DNA from 3 places in the Ruegeria sp. AL11 genome. Region 2 is predicted to be linked to each of the others. Evidence: riboswitches for the same ligand, from Rfam matches in the RefSeq annotation. Region 2 holds a riboswitch; each other region holds the start of a gene.
The links. A riboswitch is a leader RNA that binds a small molecule or an ion and turns the genes downstream of it on or off. The one in region 2 is predicted to bind cobalamin.

Region 1 (7,635 bases), on a different contig from region 2:
CTGCACGGCGAAGGGCGCAGTGTTGATGGAGGGTTCTTACGTGATTTCATCGCGCGCGCCTCGTCTCAGATGGCGCTGTCGGCAGAAGGTATCACCGAGGCGCAGTTTCAGCGCATATGCTCGGTACTGAGCCAGCCAAAAAGCGATGTCTATATTTTGGGCGGTCGGATCAGTGATACCATCGCGCAGCACCTGTCTTTTCACCTGCGCCAAACCCGCAGCGGTGTGTATCATCTTCCAGCCAACAATGAGGTCTGGCCGGAATACCTGCTGCGGATGAAACCTGCGGATATCCTGTTTCTGGTCGATTTTCGTCGCTACCAACCTGCGCTGGCGCGATTGGCCGCGACTGCCGCGCGGGACCGAGGGGTTCGCGTTGTTCTCATGACAGACAAATGGTTGTCTCCCATATCCCGCCATGCGGCAGAAATCTTGCCAGTTCCGATCGAAAGCGGCACGCTCTGGGATACGTACACAGCGGCCCTTGCTGTCACCGAGGCGCTGGTGACGCGTATTGCCGAAGACAACTGGGACCAGACGAAGTCCCGCATCGAAGCCTGGGATGCCATGCGATCCCACAACCAGGACCCCAACCCATGATGCCCAAAACCCCCCTGATGTTCGTCGCCACCTCTGACCTTGCCGGTAAATTGCGGGGCAAGGCGTTTCCGACGGATCAACTGAACAAGCGGTTGCAGCGCGGCGTCGGGTGGACACCTACGAATGTCCAGATCAACTGCTTTGACGGAATTGCCGAAAGCCCGTTTGGCGCGCTGGGCGATCTTCTTCTGATCCCGGACGCCACGGCCGAGGCAAAGGTCGAGTTCGGCGAAGACTCCGGCCTGCACTTTCTTATGGGCGATATCGTCACTCTGGACGGAGACCCTTGGGACTTCTGCACGCGCAGTTTGTTAAGGGCGGCGCTGGAGCGGCTGCACAAGGTCTCAGGAGCAAATTTGCTGGCCGCGTTCGAGCATGAGTTCCAGCTGAAAGATCCGCCAAGCCAGGCCAACGAAGCCTATGGTCACCGCGGCTTTGGCCTGCAGCGGGATCTGTGCGAGACCTTGATCAATGCGATTTCTCAGGTCGGTCTCAAGCCGGATTCGATCATGAAGGAATATGGGCCAAACCAATATGAGGTCGTCATAGGCCCCGAGCTGGGTGTTCGCGCGGCGGACGCGGCCATCATGGTACGCGAACTGACCTATGCGACTGCACAGGCTTATGGCGAACGGGCTACCTATACCCCTATTCGCGATGTCGCGAGCGTTGGGAATGGGGTTCATTTCCATATGAGCTTTGTGGACGATAGTGGCGCGCCGCTGACCTACGCCGAAGACGGGCCCTGCGGCATGTCGGACCTGACGAGCGCTTTCGCCGCCGGAGTTCTGAAATATCTGGATGCGATCCTGGCTCTGACAGCGCCTTCGGTGATCTCCTATGAACGCCTGACACCGCATCGTTGGTCTGCGGCTTTCAATAATCTGGGTTTCCGCGACCGCGAGGCTTCCTTGCGGATTTGTCCGGTGACCGCAAAAGACCCAGCCTCAATCGCGGGGCAGTTCAACATCGAATACCGTGCGGCGGATGCTGCAGCTTCGCCTCATCTGGCGCTTGCTGCGGTTGTCATGGCCGGGACGCAGGGGATCAATGAAGGGCTACCCGCTCCCGTTCCAACCGAAGAGGATCTTTCGCTTTTGGACGTCGCAGAACTTACCCAAAGAGGGCTGGTGCGCTTGCCTCAGACTTTGGAAGATGCGCTCGACCGGTTCGTAAACAACTCGGTCGTGACCGGCTGGTTCCCCGAGGGCTTTGCCGAGCTGTACCAAGCCCACAAACAATCCGAGATCGCGACAACCGCACATCTGGACACAGACGCACGCTGCCGATTGTACGAAGAAACATATTGACCTGAGCGGCTGGTCTTGCGGAAGCTCGTGGAATGCAACCTCTGGGGCGTCGGTCGGATAATCTCGCGCAGCATGACGCGGTGCAGGCTGTTTAGCTCAGGATAGGGATGGATCATGAACCGTTCAGAAACCGATGCCATCTTGAATTTGCATAGGCTGGCTTTTGGCGAAGCAGAAGGTGACGAAATCGCTCAACTCGCCGAAGATCTCCTTGAGCATCCGGAAACGATTTCAATCAGCGTAAGGCGTGACGGGCAGATCGCGGGCAATGTCATGTTCACCCCGTTAGTTTTCCAGGATCACCCAGACGTAAGATGCTATCTTCTGGCACCCTGCGGTGTCTCGCCCGAGCATCAAGGCCGCGGTGTTGGCAGAGAGATGATGGAGACCAGCATCAAGCACTTGAGGTTCATTGGAACAGACGCTGTCTTCGTGTTGGGCGTGCCGACATTCTACCCCTTATTCGGGTTTGTTCCGACCGACAAAGAGACGCCATATCCGGACCTTCTGACGATCCCCGAGGCATGGATGACGCTTGAGCTCACTGCAGGATCGGTTGAAAAGCTGGGGGGCAAGACACTTGCGATTGCGCCCTTTATGCACGCGCATTTGTGGGACACATCGCAACACGGGTGAATTCGGTTTTCTTGTCCTTGCCTCAAACCACGGACTTGTTTCAGGTTTCCATTTCTGCTGGGCATGTCTGTTTTGTTTCTGGAAATGTCGCAAGGCTTTCAGCCACGAATCCATCCCCGAGTAGGTTGCGCATGTGAGGTGCTGCTGTCTGATTCTCAGGCGGCAGAGAATTGGGAAGCCGGTGCAATTCCGGCGCTGCCCCCGCAACGGTAAGAAAGGTCAGGTTCGACAGGTGACCACTGGGACGAGGATCCCGGGAAGGTGTCGAGACCGGGCGCAAGCCCCTTTCAAGTCCGGAAACCAGCCTTGCATATATGTCAAACCGCGGGTGGCGGTGGGGGCACAAGTTTCGGACGTGATCCTCGCACGGCTCCGGACTGGCCTCTTATGTCATCTGCCCAAGCTGAGCCGCGGGCGCGGCAGGAGAGCCAGAAGTGAGCAACGTTCAAAGCCTGTTGGTGCGTCGAAACCCGGCCTATGCCCTTGAACAGGCGTTCTATACCGATCCAGATGTCTTTCAGGCGGATCTTGAGGCCATCCACTACCGCAACTGGCTATTTGCCATTCCGGCATGTGAACTGGTGAAAACAGGCGACTATGTGACCTACACTGTAGGCGCATACCGCGTGATCATTGTGCGCGGCGCGGACAACCAGATCCGGGCCTTCCACAATACCTGCCGCCATCGCGGGTCAATCATCTGCAAAGCGGCCAAGGGGAACTCGCCCAAACTGGTCTGCCCCTATCACCAGTGGACCTATGAGCTTGACGGCTCATTGCTGTGGGCGCGTGATATGGGGCCTGATTTCGACCCCAAACAACACGGGCTGAAAACCGTTCACTGCCGTGAACTGGCCGGGCTGATCTATATCTGTCTTGCGGATGAAGCGCCCGATTTCGACACTTTCGCGAATAGAGCACGGCCCTATCTGGAGCCGCATGATCTAAGCAACGCCAAGGTCGCCTTTGAAAGCACGATCATCGAAAAGGGTAACTGGAAGTTGGTTTGGGAAAACAACCGTGAGTGCTATCACTGCGGTGGCAATCACCCTTCGCTGTGCCGGACCTTCCCTGATGATCCCTCGGTAACCGGTATCGAAGGGGGGGAAACCCCGGCCTTCATGCAAACTCACTTCGACCGTTGCGAGGCTGCGGGAATGCCGTCGCAGTTCTATCTGCATGATGACGGGCAATACCGCCTGGCGCGCATGCCGCTGAAGGAAGGGGCGGAAAGCTACACTCTGGACGGTAAATCCGCGGTGCGTCGCTTTCTTGGCCGTTCGCCCTTTGCAGATGCGGGGACGTTGTTGAAGTTCCACTATCCCAGCACGTGGAACCACTTCCTGGCCGATCATTCGATTGTTTTCCGGATCACGCCGGTCAGCCCGACCGAGACCGAAGTCACCACGAAATGGCTGGTCAACAAGGATGCGGTCGAAGGGGTCGACTATGACGTCAAGCGTCTGACCGAGGTCTGGATGGCCACCAATGACGAAGATCGCCGTGTGGTGGAAGACAACCAGATAGGCATCAACAGTCCGGCCTATGTGCCGGGACCGTATTCTGGGATCCAGGAATCCGGTGTTCTGCAATTCACCGATTGGTATTGCAGCGCTTTGGCGCATCACCTTGCACCTGACACGATGGCGGCGGAGTGACGGAGATGAAAGATCTGAACGCTGTTGCCTCGGTCTGGCAGGATGACGAGACGCTGGAATGCGTCTCGGTCGTGCCCGAGACGCCAAACACCGCCAGCTTTACGTTCCGCGCCCCTTCCGGAGCCTTGTTTGCCTACCATCCAGGTCAGTTCCTAACGCTCGAGATTCCGGCGCCGGGGCAGCCGGGAGGCGTTGTGCATCGGACCTATACGATATCGTCATCCCCATCGCGTCCACGGTCCATCACGATTACGGCCAAGGCGCAACCGGACAGCATCGGCACTCGCTGGATGCTGAACAATCTGCAGCCAGGTATGCGGATGCGGGCGATTGGCCCGGCGGGTCTGTTTACCAATGCTGAAAGCGCCGCCCCCAAATATCTGTTCATCTCGGCGGGGTCGGGCATCACTCCTATGATGTCGATGACGACCTGCATGTGGGACGAAGGCCGCGATCTGGATGTCGTCTTCATCAACTGCGCCAAACGTCCGTCTGAGATCATCTTCCGCCAACGGTTGGAACAGATGGCAAGTCGGACGCCGGGTCTGGATCTGAAGTTTGTGGTTGAGGAAGCGGATCGCTACAGCCCTTGGACCGGCTATCAGGGTCAGTTCAACCAGCTGATGCTGGGTCTCATGGCTCCCGACTATTTGGACCGTGAGGTCTATTGCTGCGGTCCGGAACCGTTCATGCAGGCTGTCCGTGAAGCTCTGTCGGGTCTTGGCTTTGACATGGACAACTATAATCAGGAAAGCTTTGGAGCTCCGGTTGAGACCGAAGCGGATCAGCCCGATCTGGATGATATCGTTCCTGACGATGACAGCGCCGCCGAAATCGTGTTTGCGACCTCGGGTGTCACCACCAAAGTTGCCGAGACAGATACGGTTCTGGTCGCCGCACGTGCGGTTGGATTGAACATCGCCTCGGGCTGTACGTTTGGCGTTTGCGGCACCTGCAAAATCAAAAAGACCTCGGGTGAGGTTCACATGGTTCACAACGGCGGTATCTCCGAGGATGACATAGCAGCAGGCTACATTCTGGCGTGCTGTTCAAACCCGATCGGCAAGGTCGAAGTTGAGGTGTGAACGGGAAGTCTCAGGCTGAAACTGCAGAGCGGTTACGGCCGCCTGCGGTTTCAGAGTTTCAAATATTTGTATTAATATCATATACTTATCGTCCCTATGCGCGCTTAAGGGAGCTTGGGTGGCACAGGTTTGCTCGCGGATAGTTGATTCTATTCGGCAACATTCACGTGATTGCTCAAATTCTGTCTCTTTTCCGCCGAAATCTCCCCTGATAAAGCGGGTTGAGTACTGGGTGGGGTGTTGATAAGTGCGAGCAGGTATATGAGAGCCGGATATAACGGTCGTGTAGCCATTTCATGGAATCAAACTGAGCTTGATGGGCTTGAGGCAGCGCCTTTGGCCTTTTTGGCGGTCGGGTCCGCATGGTCCTGGCGTGGTCAGGCGCTGGTGTTGGGCGAAGTGGCGGAGCAAAATCTTGAGCAACTGGGAAATATGGGCGCGACCCCTGTGCGCACCCGCGACGCGTTTTCAGCCCCGCAAGAGATCTCGGGAGAGTATTGCGGTTCGGTCACATTGACCAATGGGGCGCAGCGCTTTTCGGCAGATTTGGTTATCACCGATGACGAACAATGGCCGACTCTGGTGTTCAACACTGGCTGTCCCCCTCGGGATCAGGATTTCTGGATTAGCGAAGTAACGCATGCCGGTGTCGACCTGCAGAGCGTACCGCAACCGACTGCACAGGTGGTGGCGTTTCCGGGAAAATCCGCGCCGGGTTTCTTTTCATAGGTTTGGTTACCTAGCTGGCGCTGAACCCGTTGGCCTAAAAACCCTTCAAGAAATTTAAGCAGGGCCGTCGGGACGTGTTGACTCTGACAGTTCTGCGGATATAAGCGCGGCTTCATTGGTGTTGGTGGCCCCCGCAAGGGGATGCCTGTCATGGGGGAAACCTCAAGAGGACAACGCCCTTTATAACCCGGCACCACGCCTGGTCTGAACTGGAACTGCCCGGTCCGAGCGGAGACGCTATTTCGGCCCGAAAAGTGGGAACCGGTTTTCGGATCAAGCTGAAATGCCACTTTAAAGGAGATCAGCCGTGACCAAACGCACGTCTGCCAAGTACAAAATCGACCGCCGGATGGGCGAAAACATCTGGGGTCGTCCGAAATCCCCGGTCAACCGTCGTGAATATGGCCCCGGCCAGCACGGCCAGCGCCGCAAGGGCAAACTGTCGGACTTCGGTCTGCAGCTGCGCGCCAAGCAGAAGCTGAAAGGCTACTATGGCGACCTGACTGAGAAGCAATTCCGTCGCATCTACGCCGAAGCTGAGCGAGTAAAAGGCGACACCGGTGAAAACCTGATCGGTCTGCTGGAGCGCCGTCTGGACGCCGTTGTATACCGCGCCAAGTTCGTACCGACCGTCTTTGCTGCACGTCAGTTCGTGAACCACGGCCACGTCAAAGTGAACGGCAAGCGGGTCAACATCCCGTCCTACCGTGTCAAAGAAGGCGACGTGATCGAAGTGCGTGACAAGTCCAAGCAACTGGCAGTTGTTCTGGAAGCTGTTGCTCTGGCCGAGCGTGATGTTCCTGACTACATCGACGCCGACCACTCGAAAATGACCGCGACCTTCGTACGCGCACCGGGCCTGAGCGATGTGCCTTACCCAGTCATGATGGAACCGAACCTGGTTGTCGAATTCTACGCGAAGAACTAATCTTCGCTGACATTCCAGATTACAAAGGCCGCGTTTTCAGCCCGGCCTTTTTAGTTTCTAAGCTATGCATTTTGACCCGATGTCCTGACGAGGTGGCACTCCGAATTTGCGCGAGTATTCCCGACTAAACTGGGTCGGGCTTTCATAGCCAACCTCAAAAGCTGCTTGCGACACACTGAGCGAACCGTGCGACAATAGCCTGCGGGCTTCCAGCAGCCTGAGGTCTTTTTGGTACTGCAGTGGAGAGGTGGCTGTTACCGTTTTGAAATGGGCGTGAAAGGCAGAAACGCTCATGCCAGCGCTTTGTGCCAGATCGCAGACGGGCAGGGCTGTTCGAAAATCCGCGCGAATGATGTCTATTGCGCGCGCGATACGGCTGGCGGCACTGTCGCGCCATAGCATTTGCCGTAACATGCCACCGTGATCTGCTTGTAGGAGTCGGTAGTGGATTTCACGGCTGATCATCGGTGCGAGAATTTTTGCGTCCGTAGGGTTTTGACTGGCGTGAAACAGGCGAGCCATGGCGTCAATCAGATCGGGCGAGGCTTTTGATGCGGCAAGGCTTTGGACTGTTTCGATTTCAGTAGGTTCTGAGCCGACAGAGTCGTAGAGACCACGTAAGATGGTCAAGTCCAAAGAGAATACGAGGCCGACATAGGGCTTTTCCCGACTTGCTTCGGTGACAGCGG
Region 2 (7,635 bases):
GTTGATGTAGTCATCATTGTCATATCGCTGCGTCACACCCGCATCCGCGTTCAGGCTGACATTGGGCCCAAGGTTGGCGCGTTGTTGCTGCACGATCAAATCCAGCGCCCGCACCTGGTGCTGAGCCGATAGAATCGCCGGGTGATTGCGCTGCGCGAGGCTGATTGCCTCGGATTGCGAGCGTGGGAGATTCGGAAGCCCCGGCTGCCCAGCCGTACGCCCCGGCAGTTTGCCGACCGCATTCACATATTCGGCCTGAGCAGTGCTGAGATCCCCTTTGGCATCCGCAAGATCCGCGCGCGAACTGGCCAGCTGCGCCTCAGAAAGAGCCACGTCGGTACGCGTGACTTCACCCACTTCGAAGCGGTCATTCGAGGCCCGAAGTTCCTCGCTCGACAGATCGACGTTGTTTTGCCGAATCTGAACTGTTTCTTCTTGCAGCAGGACGCTCAGATACGCGGTTGCGGCCCGGAAAAGAACTTGCTGCTCGATATCGATCAGCGACTGGCGCGTCGACAGAACCGTTTCCTGTGCGGACTGCTTGCCCAGCACCGATGCCCCGCCATCATACAAAAGCTGGCTGAGCGTCAGACCCGAGAAGAATCGCGACGGGTCGGTGCTTGTTCTGACGGAGTCAGTTCTTGTTCTCGTGTAATCCTGACTGACCTGAACCGTCCAGTTGATGATCGGGCGCAGCGCGGAAAGTGCAATTGCTACGTCTTCATCCGCTGCCCGCAACAGGGCTCGGTTCTGTTCCAGCAGACCGCTGGTGTTATACGCTCCGATGAACGCATCTGTCAGATTGTCAGCCCAGACGGCCCGTCCGGGAACAGTACTCAGGGCAATGGCCGCAGTCACTGCAAGCGCTTTGACCAGCTTTCCCGCTGTCTTTCCACGCATACCAAATCCTCTCAAATCGAAATTACGCTGCCTCTCCGGCAGTTTGCGTCTTTATGTTCAACTAATCAAGGTGGTGGAAACAACAGTCAGCGGACTATAGCGAAAATGCACACTCTTGGGAAAAACCGTCCAAAACCAGCGCACTGGCGTTGAAGGCATCCCGCCAACTGACCACACCACCGGCCTTGCGACCGATGCGAACCGTACCCAGTTGCCCGTCCACAAATAGACATGCGATCCGGCCCTGATCCTTCAATTGGTCCAGCACCGCGTCGGGCACATGTTCGACACCACCTTGTATCATAATCACGTCATAAGGGCCATGCTCGGCAGCCCCTTCTTCAAGAGGACCTACATGGATGACGGCATTATCGACGTTTTCTTCCGTCAGCACGCTTTGCGCCTCAGAGGCAAGATGTTCGTCGGATTCGACGCCTACCACCAGCTGCGCCATTCGAGCGGCGATTGCGGTCGAATACCCGTAGGCCGACGCGATATCGAGGACCATTTCTTCATTGGAGATATTCAGCGCATCCAACATCTTGGCTAGAGTGCGCGGCTCAAGAATGCAGCGGTTGTTGCCCAGATCGATCAACCCTTCGACATAGGCCGCTTCGCGCTGTGCAGTTGGCACAAAGCTTTCACGCGGAACGGACAGCATCGCGTCGATAATTGGAAACTTGGTCACATCCGAGGGTCGTACCTGCGTATCAACCATGGTGCGGCGCCGGGCTGCGAAATCTGACATCTGATCTCTCTTTTCAATCCCTTGGATAAATGGCTTGTGCCACACTCGACCTGTCTCGACAACGGCCCAGATGCCGCAAGCCTGGTTCACGATCCGTTTAGACCGGCCGCCCACAAATATTGATTTGCGGCCCAAAATCGACGGCAATCCTCTGGACGCCCCCGATGAAAGCTGCTAAAACGCCCATCACACCACGGCAAGTATTTGATTTTACTTGAAAAGGCGAGTTGGCGGAGTGGTGACGCAGCGGATTGCAAATCCGTGTACACCGGTTCGATTCCGGTACTCGCCTCCACATCCCCTTCCTCTAAATAACATCTCTGGAAATCAGTTTTCAGAAGGAACGCCCCTGAGGCACAACCTCGTACCCTGGTTCTTCCGGCTCATCGTCCTGCATTTCCGTAGGAAAACCCGGTGCGCGGATGTCCAAGCCCGTGGCCTCTTCCAGGCGTTTGATGATGTTTGGCGACAGCTCACGCTCGCCAAACCGGGCGATGCCGTCTTCAAAGATCTTGATCATCACCGGATTGATTTCCAGCGGAACACCGGCGCGATCGGCGACGTCCTGAAAGAGGCCGATATCCTTTTTCACCAAATCCATCGTAAACGAAATATCGCGCGAACCGTTCAGGATCACCTGGCTTTCGGTTTCGTGCACGAACGATGTCCCCGACGAGATTTTGATGGCCTCATAGGTGGTGTTCAAATCCATCCCGGCGGCCTTGGCGGTGACCAACGCTTCAGCACAAGTGATCAGGTTGGCTGTGGCCAGATAGTTGGTCAGCACCTTAAGAACCGAGGCTGAGCCGAGCTCTCCGGTGTGCAGAACGCGCCGCCCCATGGTCGTAAGGAAGGGCAGAATGCGTTCGAAGGTGTCGCGATCGCAGCCAGCGAAGATCGAGATATTGCCGGTCGCCGCACGGTGGCAGCCACCCGAGACAGGGCAATCGACGGCGGCCCCTCCGCGCTCCAGAACCAATGCCCCCAACCGCTTGACCTCAGCCTCGTCGGTGGTGGACATCTCCATCCAGATCTTACCGGGGCCAACCTCAGGCAGCATCTCTTGCATCACCGCGTCCGAGGCCGCAGGCGACGGTAGGCAGGTGATCACAGCATCGCAATCGCGCATCATCTGGGCTGGGTTTTCAGCCGCTTTGGCGCCTTGCGCGACAAAGGCCTCGACCAGATCGGAACTCAGGTCATGAACTGTCAGATCGATTCCATTGCGCAGCAATGACCCCGACAGCTTGCCACCCACATTCCCAAGCCCGATAAAACCTACTTTCATGGATTTCGCCTCCGTTTGCGATTTGAGGCCATGCGACCATGCATCAGCGCCATGTTCATGCCGCCTAGCGACGCTGGCAGGTCGCTTTTCAACGTGCCGCAGCGGTCTGGGCTGCATCGCGCTTGACAAGCTGCGGGTGCGTGCCGCATGAGCCTCGTGTTGGTGTCTGTGAGAACAGATGAAAAGGGAATGCGTCAACGGGTTTTCCGCCAAGCGCAGCCGCCCCCGCGACCGTGACCGGAGAGGGTGCCCAAGCCACTGGCGCAAAGCCGGGAAGGCGGGACATCCGACAGAGGACAACTCTGACATCCGCAAGCCGGGAGACCTGCCAGCGCCCGAAGATGAAACCGGACGGGGTGTTCCGGTGTCGGGTCAAGGGACCCGCATGAAACCCCGTCCCCCACGATGAGGATTTGGGGGGATGAGAGACATGACCGAGACCGCTCCGGTCGAATTGCTGGTTTGCACCACCTGTCGACGCGGGCTGCCCGTTGAAGACGATGCGCAACGCCCCGGCACCCTGTTGCACAAGGCGCTTGAACAGGCGGAGCTGCCGGAAGGGATTACCCTGAAAGCCGTGGAATGCTTGTCGAACTGCAACGAGGGCTGTTCCATCGTGCTGCGCGGCGGCCCGGATCGCTGGACCTTCGTCTATGAACATTTGAACGAAACCGAGCATGTCGACGTGATCGTTGACGGCGCCACCAAGTACCTCGCGACCGAGGACGGCTTGGTCAAATGGCGTGAGCGCCCTGAACATTTCCGCAAAAACTGCGCAGCCCGCATTCCCCCGATTGGAGCCCTGAAATGAGCAACTTGGAAAAACTCCCCGTCACCGTGATCACTGGCTTCTTGGGCTCGGGCAAGACGACTCTGGTTAAGCACCTGATGCAGAACCCGCAGGGCAAGCGTCTGGCCGTTGTGGTCAACGAATTTGGAGATGTTGGCGTCGATGGCGACATCCTGAAATCCTGCGCGATCCCGGATTGTCCGGCGGAAAACATCATGGAACTAGCGAACGGTTGCATCTGCTGCACCGTGGCCGATGATTTCATCCCGACTATCGAAGCCCTGATGGCGCTGGAGCCGCGCCCCGATCACATCCTGATCGAAACTTCTGGCCTCGCCCTGCCCAAGCCGTTGCTGAAGGCGTTCGACTGGCCCGATATACGTTCCAAGATCACCGTTGATGGCGTGATCGCGCTGGCCGATGCCGAGGCCGTCGCCGCCGGTCGCTTTGCGCCGAATGTCGAAGCGGTGGACGCTCAGCGTCTGGCCGATGACTCGATCGACCACGAAACGCCCCTATCCGAGGTGTTTGAGGATCAGATTTCCTGCGCCGACATCATCCTGCTGACCAAGCCTGATCTGGCCGGTCCCGAAGGCGTGGCAAAAGCGAAAGAGATCATCGCCGCCGAAGCCCCTCGCCCGATGCCCGTTGTCGAAGTGGCCGAAGGTGCCGTGGACGTCCGCGTTGTTCTTGGTCTGGAAGCAGCTGCTGAGGATGACATGGACGCCCGCCCATCGCATCACGACGGTCACCACGATCACGAGCATGACGATTTCGAAAGCATCATCGTTGATCTGCCGGAACAGTCCGATCCTGCCGATCTGGTCGCCAAGATCGAGCGTCTGGCCAATGAGCTGAACATCCTGCGCGTCAAAGGCTATGCCGCCGTTCAAGGCAAGCCTATGCGCCTGCTGGTTCAGGCCGTGGGTGCTCGTGTGCGTCACCAGTATGACCGTCCATGGGAGCCCGGTGAAGACCGCCGCTCGCGTATGGTGGTGATCGCCGAACATGACGACATCAGAGAAGCAGAAATCCGCGATATCCTCGCTGGTGTCACCGAGGCCGCTGAGTAAGACCAATGCACGTCGTCTTCCGCGAAAGCCACGGGTTAGAAGAAACAGAAACCCCAACCGATCTGGGCCAGAGCCCGGCGGATTTGGTGGTGCTGTCCTTCTCGGACAGCGACCTTGGCGCTTTCGCGGCAGGCTGGCACCGTGGTGGCGGGCCGGAGGGGCGGATGCCGACCCTGCGACTGGCCAATCTGACGGCGCTGAAACACCCTCTGTCCGTCGACACATACGTGGAACAGACGCTTGAGGGCGCCAAGGGCATTCTGATCCGCCTGATTGGTGGCGTGCCTTACTGGGCCTACGGGTTGCAGCAAGTTCTGTCGCTGGCGCAGGCCAAGGGGATCGCGCTGGCCGTCCTGCCCGCCGACGGGCGTGAGGATACGCGGCTGGATGAGTATTCCACCCTGCCCGTCTCGACCCTGCGGCGTCTGGCACATCTCTGCGACACCGGCGGTGAAGTCGCAGCGCAGGCCGCCTTGGCGCAGATGGCATTGGCGGCGGGGCTCTATGCCGGCCCGGTTATGGGGGCTAAAACCCTGCCCGAATCTGGCGCGTGGTGTCCTGATCGCGGCGTGATTCCGGTTGAAACTGCCTTTTCGGACGACGCAAAACGTATCGTCGTCACGTTCTATCGCGCCTATCTAACCTCGGCAGATACCGCCCCTGTTGCCGCCGTGATCCGCAGCTTACGGGGTCGCGGGTTCGAGGCGGTGGGCCTATTCGCGCCCTCGCTCAAAGCACCTGCCGCCGCTGAATGGCTGCGTGACAACATCGTCGCTCTGAAGCCTTCGGCGATCATCAACGCCACCTCCTTCTCAGGCAAAGGCTCGTCGGGTACATCCCCTTTGGACGCGGCGGGCGTGCCGGTATTTCAGATGGCCCTCGCCACGTCCCGCCGCAAGGCTTGGGCCGAGGCGGAACGCGGCCTCTCCCCCGCCGATCTCGCCATGCATGTGGTGCTGCCCGAAGTGGACGGGCGTATTTCGGCGGGCATTGCCTCGTTCAAGGAGCCTGGCAAGCGCGATCCGCATCTGGAATATTCCCGCTTTGCCCACCGGGCTGAGCAAGAGCGGATCGAAGCGATTATCGACCGCGTCGCCGGCTGGTTGAATCTGCATGACAAGCCCAAGGTAGATCAAGTGCCCGCGCTGGTGCTGTCGACCTATCCCGGCAAGGACTGGCAAATGGCGCATGCGGTGGGCCTCGACGCGCTGGCCTCGGCCGAGGCGATGCTGGCCGATCTTCAGGCCGAGGGCTACAGCACCGCACCGGCTGAGCCGATTGCGAAAACCCTGCTGGACGCGCGCATTTCATGGTCTTTGGAAAATTATCAGGCAGCCCTAGCTGACCTGCCTGAGCAACTGCGGGCCGATCTCCAAACCGTTTGGGGCAAGCCCGAAGACGACCCGGTTTTTACTGAAGGCGCGTTCCACTTCACCGCCCTGCGCCGAGGCAACGCGCTCGTTGCTCTACAGCCCGAACGCGGCACACCCGAGCTGCGCAATGACGACTATCACGACCTGTCTCGCACCCCGCGTCACAGCTACGTCGCCTTCTATCTGTGGCTGCGCAAGGGGCTGGGCGCAGACGCTTTGATCCATATCGGCGCGCATGGCACTCTGGAATGGCTTCCGGGCAAGTCCGTTGCTCTGTCGGCGAATTGCTGGCCCGAGGCGCTGATCCGCGACTTGCCAGTGATCTACCCCTTCATCGTCAACGACCCAGGCGAGGCCGCGCAAGCCAAGCGTCGGATCGGGGCCGTGACGCTGGGCCATATCCCGCCCCCTATGAAGGAAAGCGGCACCCCAGATCGTATGGTACGTCTGGAGTCTCTGCTTGATGAGTTCTCGAACGCAGACGGGCTTGATCCCAAACGCCGTGACCGCCTGCAGGAAAATATCCGCGACGAGGCACAAGCCATCGGGTTGGAAAGCGATCTGGGTCTCGATCAGGCCACCTGCACCGCCGAGGCGATTACCCGCATCGACCGCTTTGTCTGCGATATCAAAGAAAGCCAGTTCGGCGACGGGCTGCATATCTATGGCCGTGCGCCTGAGGTTCCCGGTACTTTCGACCCCGCGCCTTCGGCCCATGCGGAACGCAACGCTCTGATCGACGCGCTGGCCGGGAAACGGATCGAGGCCGGGCCGTCCGGTTCCCCCTATCGCGGTCGCTCGGATGTTCTGCCGACCGGGCGGAACCTCTATACCACCGACCCCCGCTCGGTTCCCACGCGGGCGGCCTACACCCAAGGCGTCAAACTGGCCAAGGAACTGGTCCGCCGTCACCTTCAGGAAGAAGGCGACTATCCCAAGGGGCTAATAGTAGACCTGTGGGGCTCGGCCACGATGCGCACGGCAGGCGAGGAATTCGCCATGGCGTTGCACCTGCTGGGCGTGAAACCGGTCTGGGACAAAGGCTCGGAACGAGTCTCGGGGATCGAGGTGCTGCCGATCACCGATCTCAGCCGCCCGCGCTTGGACGTGACGCTGCGTGTGTCGGGCCTGTTCCGGGACGTCTTCCCAACCCTCTCGGCGCTTTACGGTCAGGCCATCCGCGCGTTGACCGCGCGGGATGAGGCGACCGACTGGAACCCCTATGCCGGTCAGGCACCGTCGGCCCGCGTGTTCGGCCCCGCTCCCGGAAGCTATGGCGTTAACATGACCCAACTGTCCGAAGTGTACACCGACGAGGCGCGCGCACAGGCGGGTGAGGCATGGCTTGAGGCCAGCTCTTTTGCGCTGGAGGGTGAGAATATCGTTCAGGACAAGGCGGGCATCACCCAACGCGTGGCGCATGCCGACAGTTTTGTTCACCTGCAGGACCTGACCGAGACAGA
Region 3 (7,635 bases), on a different contig from region 2:
AGGTGCGGCCATCACCAGCGTTCAAATCGACAATGTCCTGCACGAGTTCTCCTCGGTTGCGGGCGTACGTGAAGACGTCACCGACATCATCCTGAACCTCAAAGGCGTGTCGCTGCGCATGGAAGTCGAAGGCCCCAAGCGCCTGTCGATCAATGCCAAAGGCCCCGCAGTTGTGACCGCTGGTGACATCAGCGAAAGCGCTGGCATTGAGGTCCTGAACCGCGATCACGTCATCTGCCACCTGGACGATGGCGCCGACCTGTTCATGGAACTGACCGTCAACACCGGCAAGGGTTACGTCTCGGCTGAGAAGAACAAGCCGGAAGATGCACCCATCGGCCTGATCCCGATCGACGCGATCTACTCGCCGGTCAAAAAGGTTGCCTATGACGTTCAGCCGACCCGTGAAGGTCAGGTTCTGGACTATGACAAGCTGACCCTGAAGATCGAAACCGACGGTTCGATCACGCCGGAAGACGCGCTGGCCTATGCCGCTCGTATCCTGCAGGACCAGCTGTCGATCTTCGTCAACTTCGACGAGCCGGAATCGGCTGGCCGCCAGGACGAGGACGATGGTCTGGAGTTCAACCCGCTGCTGCTGAAGAAAGTCGACGAGCTGGAGCTGTCGGTCCGTTCGGCAAACTGCCTGAAGAACGACAACATCGTTTACATCGGCGACCTGATCCAGAAGACCGAAGCTGAGATGCTGCGCACCCCGAACTTTGGCCGCAAGTCGCTGAACGAGATCAAAGAAGTGCTGTCCGGCATGGGTCTGCACCTCGGCATGGATGTCGAGGATTGGCCGCCCGACAACATCGAAGATCTGGCGAAGAAATTCGAAGACGCGTTTTAAGCGCGTCTTCCCCAATGCCCGGGCGTCCGGGGACTAAATGGGCACTTCCGCCCCAAGGAGAGCCAGTGACACGCATCGCCGGCCAGACAAAGCAAAACGCAAGATAGGAATTGAAAAATGCGTCACGCACGTGGTTACCGCCGCCTGAATCGTACTCATGAGCACCGCAAGGCTCTGTTTGCAAACATGGCAGGCTCGCTCATCGAGCATGAGCAAATCAAAACAACTCTGCCGAAGGCAAAAGAACTGCGCCCAGTCATCGAAAAGCTGGTCACTCTGGGCAAGCGCGGCGACCTGCATGCTCGTCGTCAGGCCGCAGCACAGCTGAAAGAAGACAAAGACGTCGCAAAGCTGTTCGAAGTTCTGGGCCCCCGCTACGCCGAGCGTCAGGGCGGCTATGTCCGCATCCTGAAAGCTGGCTTCCGCTATGGCGACATGGCTCCGATGGCGATCATCGAATTCGTTGATCGTGACGTCGACGCCAAAGGCGCGGCTGACAAAGCCCGCGTTGCAGCCGAAGAGGCCGCAGAAGAATAAGAAAGCTAGCAGCTTTCAAAAAAGAACCCCGTGTCCTCGACGCGGGGTTTTTTGTTTTGCGCAGTTACAAACTGCTTGCATCGGCGCGCCCAAAATAGGCTTTCTCACACAGCGACCAGCTTGCCGTCTCGCAATTCCAGCCTGTCTGGGGTCAGCGCATCGCGAAATGCAGGAGAATGGCTAACCAGAACGATGGCCTGAGGCAGAGATTGCAGGATTTCGAGCAACCGCGCCTCGTTCTTAGTGTCCAGCGCATTCGTCGGCTCATCCAGCAGCAGGGCCTGCGGCTCCATCGCCAGAACCGTCGCCAGCGTGATCAGACGCTTTTCGCCGCCTGACAGTTTATGCGTGGTCCGTTCCTTCAGATGCAGGAGGTCGAGATCGCCGAGAACGCGATCCACGATGGCAAGCGCCTCATCACGTGTCTTGCCTAGGTTCAGCGGACCAAAGGCAATGTCTTCGGCCACTGTGGGGCAGAACAGCTGGTCGTCGGGGTCTTGAAAGACAAGGCCTATATGGCGGCGAACTTCGTGGAAATCGGCCTCCGCCCTTCTTGGTTTGCCAAAGACGGTCACCGCACCCGAAGACGGCCGCTGCAGCCCAAGTGTGATACGCAGAAGCGTGGATTTCCCGGCTCCATTCGGGCCGGTCAGTGACAGGCGTTGCCCGGCCTCCAGCCGCAGGTTAGCACCGTTCAGAACCGGTGCTTGTCCGGGATAGGCAAAGCAGATGTTGTCCAGCGCGATGAGGGTCATGCGAATTCCACTAGGATCAGGGCTAGACAGAGGGCTCCAAGCCCGGCAGCAAAGACAATATCACGTCGGTTGATGCTATAGTCCTGCATCAACAGCATCTTGCCCGAAAACCCCCGGCATTTCATCGCACCGAGGATGCGCTCGGACCGTTCGATTGCCCGGACCAGCATCATGCCGACCAGATAGCCAAAGCTGCGGTAGGTGTGCCAGTTGGTGCCGGGGCGGAAGCCTCGGACTTTCATCGCGGCGCTCAGGCGTTGGTACTCCTCATGTAGGACATCAATGTAGCGGATTGTGAACATCAGAAGATTCACCAGTGTTTCCGGACAGCGCAGCCGGTGCAGGGCATGGCCCAAGGTGACAGGCTCCATTGTGCCGACCAGAACCATCACGGTCAGGATCACGGCATTGGCGGTCAGCGCGATTTCCACGGCTTTCCAGAACCCCTGCCAACTGGCTGGAAACCCCCAGATGGTAAACATCGGGTCGCCGGGCATGGTGAAGGGCAACAGGACAAGCATAAAGATGATGAAACTGTCCATCATCGCCATCCGCTTGAGCGTCTTGCGCCAAGGCAGTCGGGACAGCACCAGCAGAGACAGCGCGATCATCAGCGCCGCTGCAAGGGCGGGCAGGGACGATAGGGAGACCACAACGACCGCAAACAAAACGGACATGACGATGCGCACACGCGGATCAAGCGCGGTGATCAACCCTCGTTGACCGATCGTGCCAGCCTCGGCCAGCGTCCGTTCCTGTGGTCCCAATACGTGTGCCATCAGCTTGCCAGTTTCCTCCGCGCCGCGAGGTAGAAACCCAGCCCGAACAGGCCAAAGATGTATCCGATGCCGCCCAGAATGGTCTGGAGGTCGTTGTGTTCGCGATAGGCGGCGATTTCCCGACGCAGAGGGCGTATTTCGTCACGCACGGCGGCCGCGATGGCCTGACGCTCCTCATCGCTGAGAGAGGCGACTGTGAGGCCCTCCGAGGCTGCCGTAAGCGTGGGCGACGCTGCGGGCGTGTTCTGGACGGCGACGCCCATGATCTTGGCGACGTCCTCGGCGGGCATGGTGACCTCGGCCACGTGACCGGCGCCAAGGTCGGCAAAGAAGGTATGGGCAACGGGTGCGGTGGGTGTGTAGATGAAGAACCCGTCGGCGTCGGTCGTGGCTCGACCCAGCTCGACCCCGTTTGGATCGGTCACGACGACCTCGGTATCGGTCGCCATGGTACCGTTGGAGAAGCCGATTTCCCCTTCGATCGCGTCACCGGACGCAAAGACCCCGGCAATCACCTTGTGGGCCAGCGCGGGCAGAGGGGCCGCGCACAGCGCCAGGATGAGGGCAAGCTGTCTCATGTGGCGGGCCTGGTCAGGAACAGTTCAGGTTTGACCTTTCGCGCCAGAAGGATGGCAAATCCTGTCAGGACGGCCTCGATGACCATCACGGGGACATGGGCAAAGAAGACCAGTTTGGCGGCGGGGAGGAATTCGTCCCCTGACAAGGCCAGTGAGATACCCACCATGACAGTGGTGGCTGCAATGGCAAAGGCGCCGCCAATGCCGCCCCAAATTGCGCCATGAACAGGCGAACCGCGTCCGATCAGAGGTCGAAACAGCAGCCCCGCTAGTACGGCCGGAAAAGCGATGTTGAGCGTGTTGATCCCCAGCACCGTCAGCCCGCCGAAGCCGAAAAAGACTGCCTGTAGCAGCAGACCCACAAACAGGGCCGGGAAGGCGGCCCAGCCGAGCAGAAGCCCGGCCAGACCGTTGAGGATCAGATGCACCGACGACGGCCCAATCGGCACGTGGATCAGAGAAGCCACGAAGAAACTGGCCGCTAGCACCCCAGCTGTGGGGATGCGGTCCAGATCCAGCGACCTGAGGCCCATGGCAACCCCACCAGCGGCGGCAATAGCGCCGCCGATGACGACCGGGTTGGACAGGGCTCCGTCGACGATGTGCATCTGGGGTTACTCCATGTCCCAGGCGCGGATCCAGATCACCGCGTCCTGGCTCAGCTCTTTGCCTTCATGTTCGGTTTCCGGACCAGCGCCGAGGGCGGCAAAGCCCCAGTAGCCAGCTTTCGGGACACCGAAGGAGAAATAGCCGTTGGCGTCGGAAATAGCGACAACAGCGCCACCGGGCATCGGCGAAACGGTAGGCTCGGACGAGGCTTGGCTGTCGAAGCTGGGCTTGGCGGCCATGTACTCGATCTCAATCTCAGCGCCGGCAACCGGTTCGCCATTCGCCAGAACCTGACCGGTGAAGGTCGAACCTGCGATGACGTTGTAGGGCTTGTTCAGCGGCACGATCTCGGTCGCCAGACCTGCGGGGTTCATCCAGTCGGTCGGCAGTTCGTTGCGGTTCAGGAACGCCTTGGTGATCTGCTGGATATAGATATCCTCGGCCTCTTCGTAATAGGGCTCAGGCACGGTGACCACTACGTAGTCGCCCGAACGTTTGACCGGAACAGATCCCTGGAAGGCCGCGCCTTCGTTTTCGGGGCTCGAAAACCGGATGGGCTCCAGCGTGTCCAGCAGGTCGGTCTTTTCGCCATTGTGGATCACATAGAATTCCTGCGGCTTGTCCAGATCCATGACATGGCCGTTTTCAAACGGGTGCCAGAAGATCAGCTTGACCGGCACGTCGCCCGGCGCCTCGATCAGCGTGTCGGTGGTGTATTCCAGCAGAAAATGCGCCTGCGCCATCGCTGGAATCGCCAGCGCAGCCGCAGCTGTGCAAAATAGTTTCTTCACAAGGTCTTTCCTTCGTCCTTCGTGCCAACCCCGGCACGTTTCTTGCTTGATATCGGGACGAACGGAGCCATGTACCCAAAATAAGGGCATCGGCCCAATGCACACCCCAGCATCGGTGACACACCCCTTCCGAGGGTGCATATCCGGCAGGTCTCCTGACTTGCGGGTCAAAGCATGGGGCTGGCCTTCCCGGGTGGAACCCAGTGGCGTGTCAGCCCTGCTCACCGCCTACAGTTGCGGGGGCAGTTGCGGCATTGGGTGGATCAGAATTCCCCGCACCGCATTCCCTTTTCTCCGGGCGAACCCGGAACCGGACATGAGGACGCTGATGGCAGAGATTCCCATCACCGGTCAATCTCTATTTAAGACTGCAGCGATAACATCTTGTCGATAGGATCGGATGTTCCTGTTCTGCACGCTTGGTATTGAAGGCGCGCGTGTAAGCGACGACAAAAGGACGCGCACGCCTTCACCGCAATCTGGACATCAGAATCAGATGCATGCATCCTGCGCTGAGTCAGACTCCGGCGTAGCGCGCTTGTGTTCGGCGCCCTATTCCCCACACGCCCCGGAGGCCCAATGTCTGAGATCAAGCAAGGCGACACAGTTCGCATCCACTATACCGGCACGCTGTTGGACGAGACTGTCTTTGACAGCTCAGACGGGCGCGATCCGTTAGAGTTTGTTGTCGGTTCGGGCCAGATCATACCCGGCCTGGACAGCGCGATGCCAGGATTGGCGGTTGGCGACAAGAAGCGGGTCGAGATTGCCTGTGTCGACGCCTATGGTCCGATCAACCCGGCGATGCGGCAGGACATTCCGCGTGAAGGTATTCCGGACGACATCCCGCTAGAGCCTGGAACCCAGTTGCAGATGCAGACCCCCGATGGTCAGGCGCTGCCGGTAACGGTTGTCGAGGCGAACGAGGCCACGGTGACGCTGGACGCCAATCACCCGCTGGCCGGGCAGGACCTGATCTTCGATATTGAGGTTGTCTCGGTGAACTGAAGGCTTGAGGTCTTAGCCCCAAAGCCCGTCAAGCGCTGCACGGACCTGCGGTTGCGTGAAGAACACGAACAACACCAGCAATGTGGTCAGCGTCAAAAGCAGAACACGGGCGCGGGGGCTTAGGAACCCCGTTTTCCGTCTGGTCTGGGTGCCACGCGTATTGCTGGCAAGGATCTGGTCGGTTTTGCTCATGCCCATATCCCTGACGCCGAAAGATGGTCAAATCTTGGCGGCGTCTGGGAAAGATATGGTCACATGAAATCCGGCTGTGGCATTCCAAGCACGTGGAAACCGCCATCCACCCTGATGATCTCGCCCGAGGTGCAAGCCCCCGCGTCTGAGGTCAGGTAAACCGCCGTGCCGCCAACGGCCTCCAGCGTAGCGTTCGAGCGCATGGGTGCATTTTGGTCGCAGAACTTGTAGGTCTTGCGCGCACCGCCGATTGCCGCCCCGGCCAGGGTCTTCATCGGGCCGGGCGAAATCGCGTTCACACGGATGCCTTCGGGGCCGAGGTCGTTGGCCAGATACCGTGTCGCCGATTCCAGCGCGGCTTTGGCAACGCCCATGACGTTGTAATTCGGAACTACACGATTCGAGCCTTGGTAGGTCAGCGTCAGCAGCGAGCCACCATTGTCCTTCATCAGCGGATAGGCGCGACGGGCGACCTCGATGAAAGAGTAGGCCGACACATCCATCGAGTGCTTGAAATTGGCCCTTGTGGTGTTCAGAAACCGGCCTGTCAGCTCGTTCTTGTCCGAATAGGCAATCGCGTGAACGACAAAGTCGATGGTTGGCCAGCGTTCGCCCAACTCGCCAAAGGCGCGGTCCAGCGAGGCGTCATCGGTGACATCCGCATCCACCATGAAGTCGCTGCCGAGGCTTTCGGCCAATGGCTGCAGACGCTTCCCGAACGCGTCGCCCTGATAGGTGAAAGCCAGCTCAGCCCCTGCTTCATGCATCGCTTTCGAGATACCCCAGGCAATCGACCGGTCATTGGCGACACCCATGATCAGGCCGCGTTTCCCTTTTAGAACTTCCGACATCTCGTTCACCCGTTATACTTTGACAGGATCATGGATCCGTTCGTGCCGCCAAAGCCGAAGCTGTTGGTCATGACCGAATCCAAACCTGCATTTTCAACCACTTGAGTTGCAATTTCACCGGGCTGGATGCCTTCGGCTAGTGTGTCGACATTGATCGACGGCGTTATGAAATCATTGTCCAGCATGAGCAGGCAGAAGATCGCCTCAAGCGCGCCAGCCGCGCCCTGTGCGTGCCCGGTCATCGACTTGGTGGACGAGATCGGAGGCACCTGACCTTCGCCGAAGATACGACGCACGGCTTCAACTTCGCCCACATCTCCGACCGGGGTCGAAGTGCCATGCGCGTTGATGTAACCAACCTTGCGGCCTTCGGGCAGGGTCGACAGAGCCAGACGCATCGCGCGCTCACCGCCTTCGCCGGACGGGGCCACCATGTCATGACCGTCCGAAGTCGCAGCATAGCCGGTCACCTCGGCGTAGATCTTGGCACCGCGCGCCAGCGCATGGTCCAGATCCTCAAGCACCACGATGCCTCCGCCACCCGAAATCACGAAGCCGTCGCGGTCCTGATCGAACGCGCGCGATGCTTTCTTCGGAGTGTCGTTGTACTTCGACGACATCGCACCCATCGCGTCGAACAGGCAGGACAGGGTCCAGTCCAGCTCCTCGCCGCCGCCTGCGA

Region 1: it holds a riboswitch for cobalamin, as region 2 does, so the genes downstream of both, ACR0IP_RS18400 (aromatic ring-hydroxylating oxygenase subunit alpha) here and ACR0IP_RS00315 (DUF1636 family protein) in region 2, are expected to answer to the same signal.
Region 3: it holds a riboswitch for cobalamin, as region 2 does, so the genes downstream of both, ACR0IP_RS10495 (DUF4198 domain-containing protein) here and ACR0IP_RS00315 (DUF1636 family protein) in region 2, are expected to answer to the same signal.

What each region holds. Positions count from the first base shown of each region.
Region 1 is NZ_JBQFXO010000011.1:176,069-183,703, reverse strand. Features, by position in the region: gene ACR0IP_RS18415 (MurR/RpiR family transcriptional regulator) at 1-600, shown strand, start outside; gene ACR0IP_RS18410 (type I glutamate--ammonia ligase) at 600-1,910, shown strand; gene ACR0IP_RS18405 (GNAT family N-acetyltransferase) at 2,025-2,546, shown strand; cobalamin riboswitch at 2,666-2,869, shown strand; gene ACR0IP_RS18400 (aromatic ring-hydroxylating oxygenase subunit alpha) at 2,981-4,204, shown strand; gene ACR0IP_RS18395 (FAD-binding oxidoreductase) at 4,210-5,289, shown strand; gene ACR0IP_RS18390 (hypothetical protein) at 5,551-6,018, shown strand; gene rpsD (30S ribosomal protein S4) at 6,326-6,946, shown strand; gene ACR0IP_RS18380 (AraC family transcriptional regulator) at 7,004-7,635, opposite strand, start outside.
Region 2 is NZ_JBQFXO010000001.1:62,053-69,687, reverse strand. Features, by position in the region: gene ACR0IP_RS00335 (TolC family outer membrane protein) at 1-900, opposite strand, end outside; gene ACR0IP_RS00330 (protein-L-isoaspartate O-methyltransferase family protein) at 995-1,648, opposite strand; tRNA gene ACR0IP_RS00325 (tRNA-Cys) at 1,870-1,943, shown strand; gene ACR0IP_RS00320 (NAD(P)-dependent oxidoreductase) at 1,983-3,053, opposite strand; cobalamin riboswitch at 3,080-3,283, shown strand; gene ACR0IP_RS00315 (DUF1636 family protein) at 3,367-3,747, shown strand; gene cobW (cobalamin biosynthesis protein CobW) at 3,744-4,799, shown strand; gene cobN (cobaltochelatase subunit CobN) at 4,805-7,635, shown strand, end outside.
Region 3 is NZ_JBQFXO010000005.1:260,984-268,618, reverse strand. Features, by position in the region: gene ACR0IP_RS10525 (DNA-directed RNA polymerase subunit alpha) at 1-853, shown strand, start outside; gene rplQ (50S ribosomal protein L17) at 971-1,390, shown strand; gene ACR0IP_RS10515 (ABC transporter ATP-binding protein) at 1,495-2,145, opposite strand; gene cbiQ (cobalt ECF transporter T component CbiQ) at 2,142-2,924, opposite strand; gene ACR0IP_RS10505 (cobalt ABC transporter permease) at 2,924-3,502, opposite strand; gene cbiM (cobalt transporter CbiM) at 3,499-4,110, opposite strand; gene ACR0IP_RS10495 (DUF4198 domain-containing protein) at 4,117-4,902, opposite strand; cobalamin riboswitch at 5,031-5,232, opposite strand; gene ACR0IP_RS10490 (FKBP-type peptidyl-prolyl cis-trans isomerase) at 5,482-5,910, shown strand; gene ACR0IP_RS10485 (hypothetical protein) at 5,923-6,102, opposite strand; gene ACR0IP_RS10480 (enoyl-ACP reductase FabI) at 6,162-6,953, opposite strand; gene fabB (beta-ketoacyl-ACP synthase I) at 6,959-7,635, opposite strand, start outside.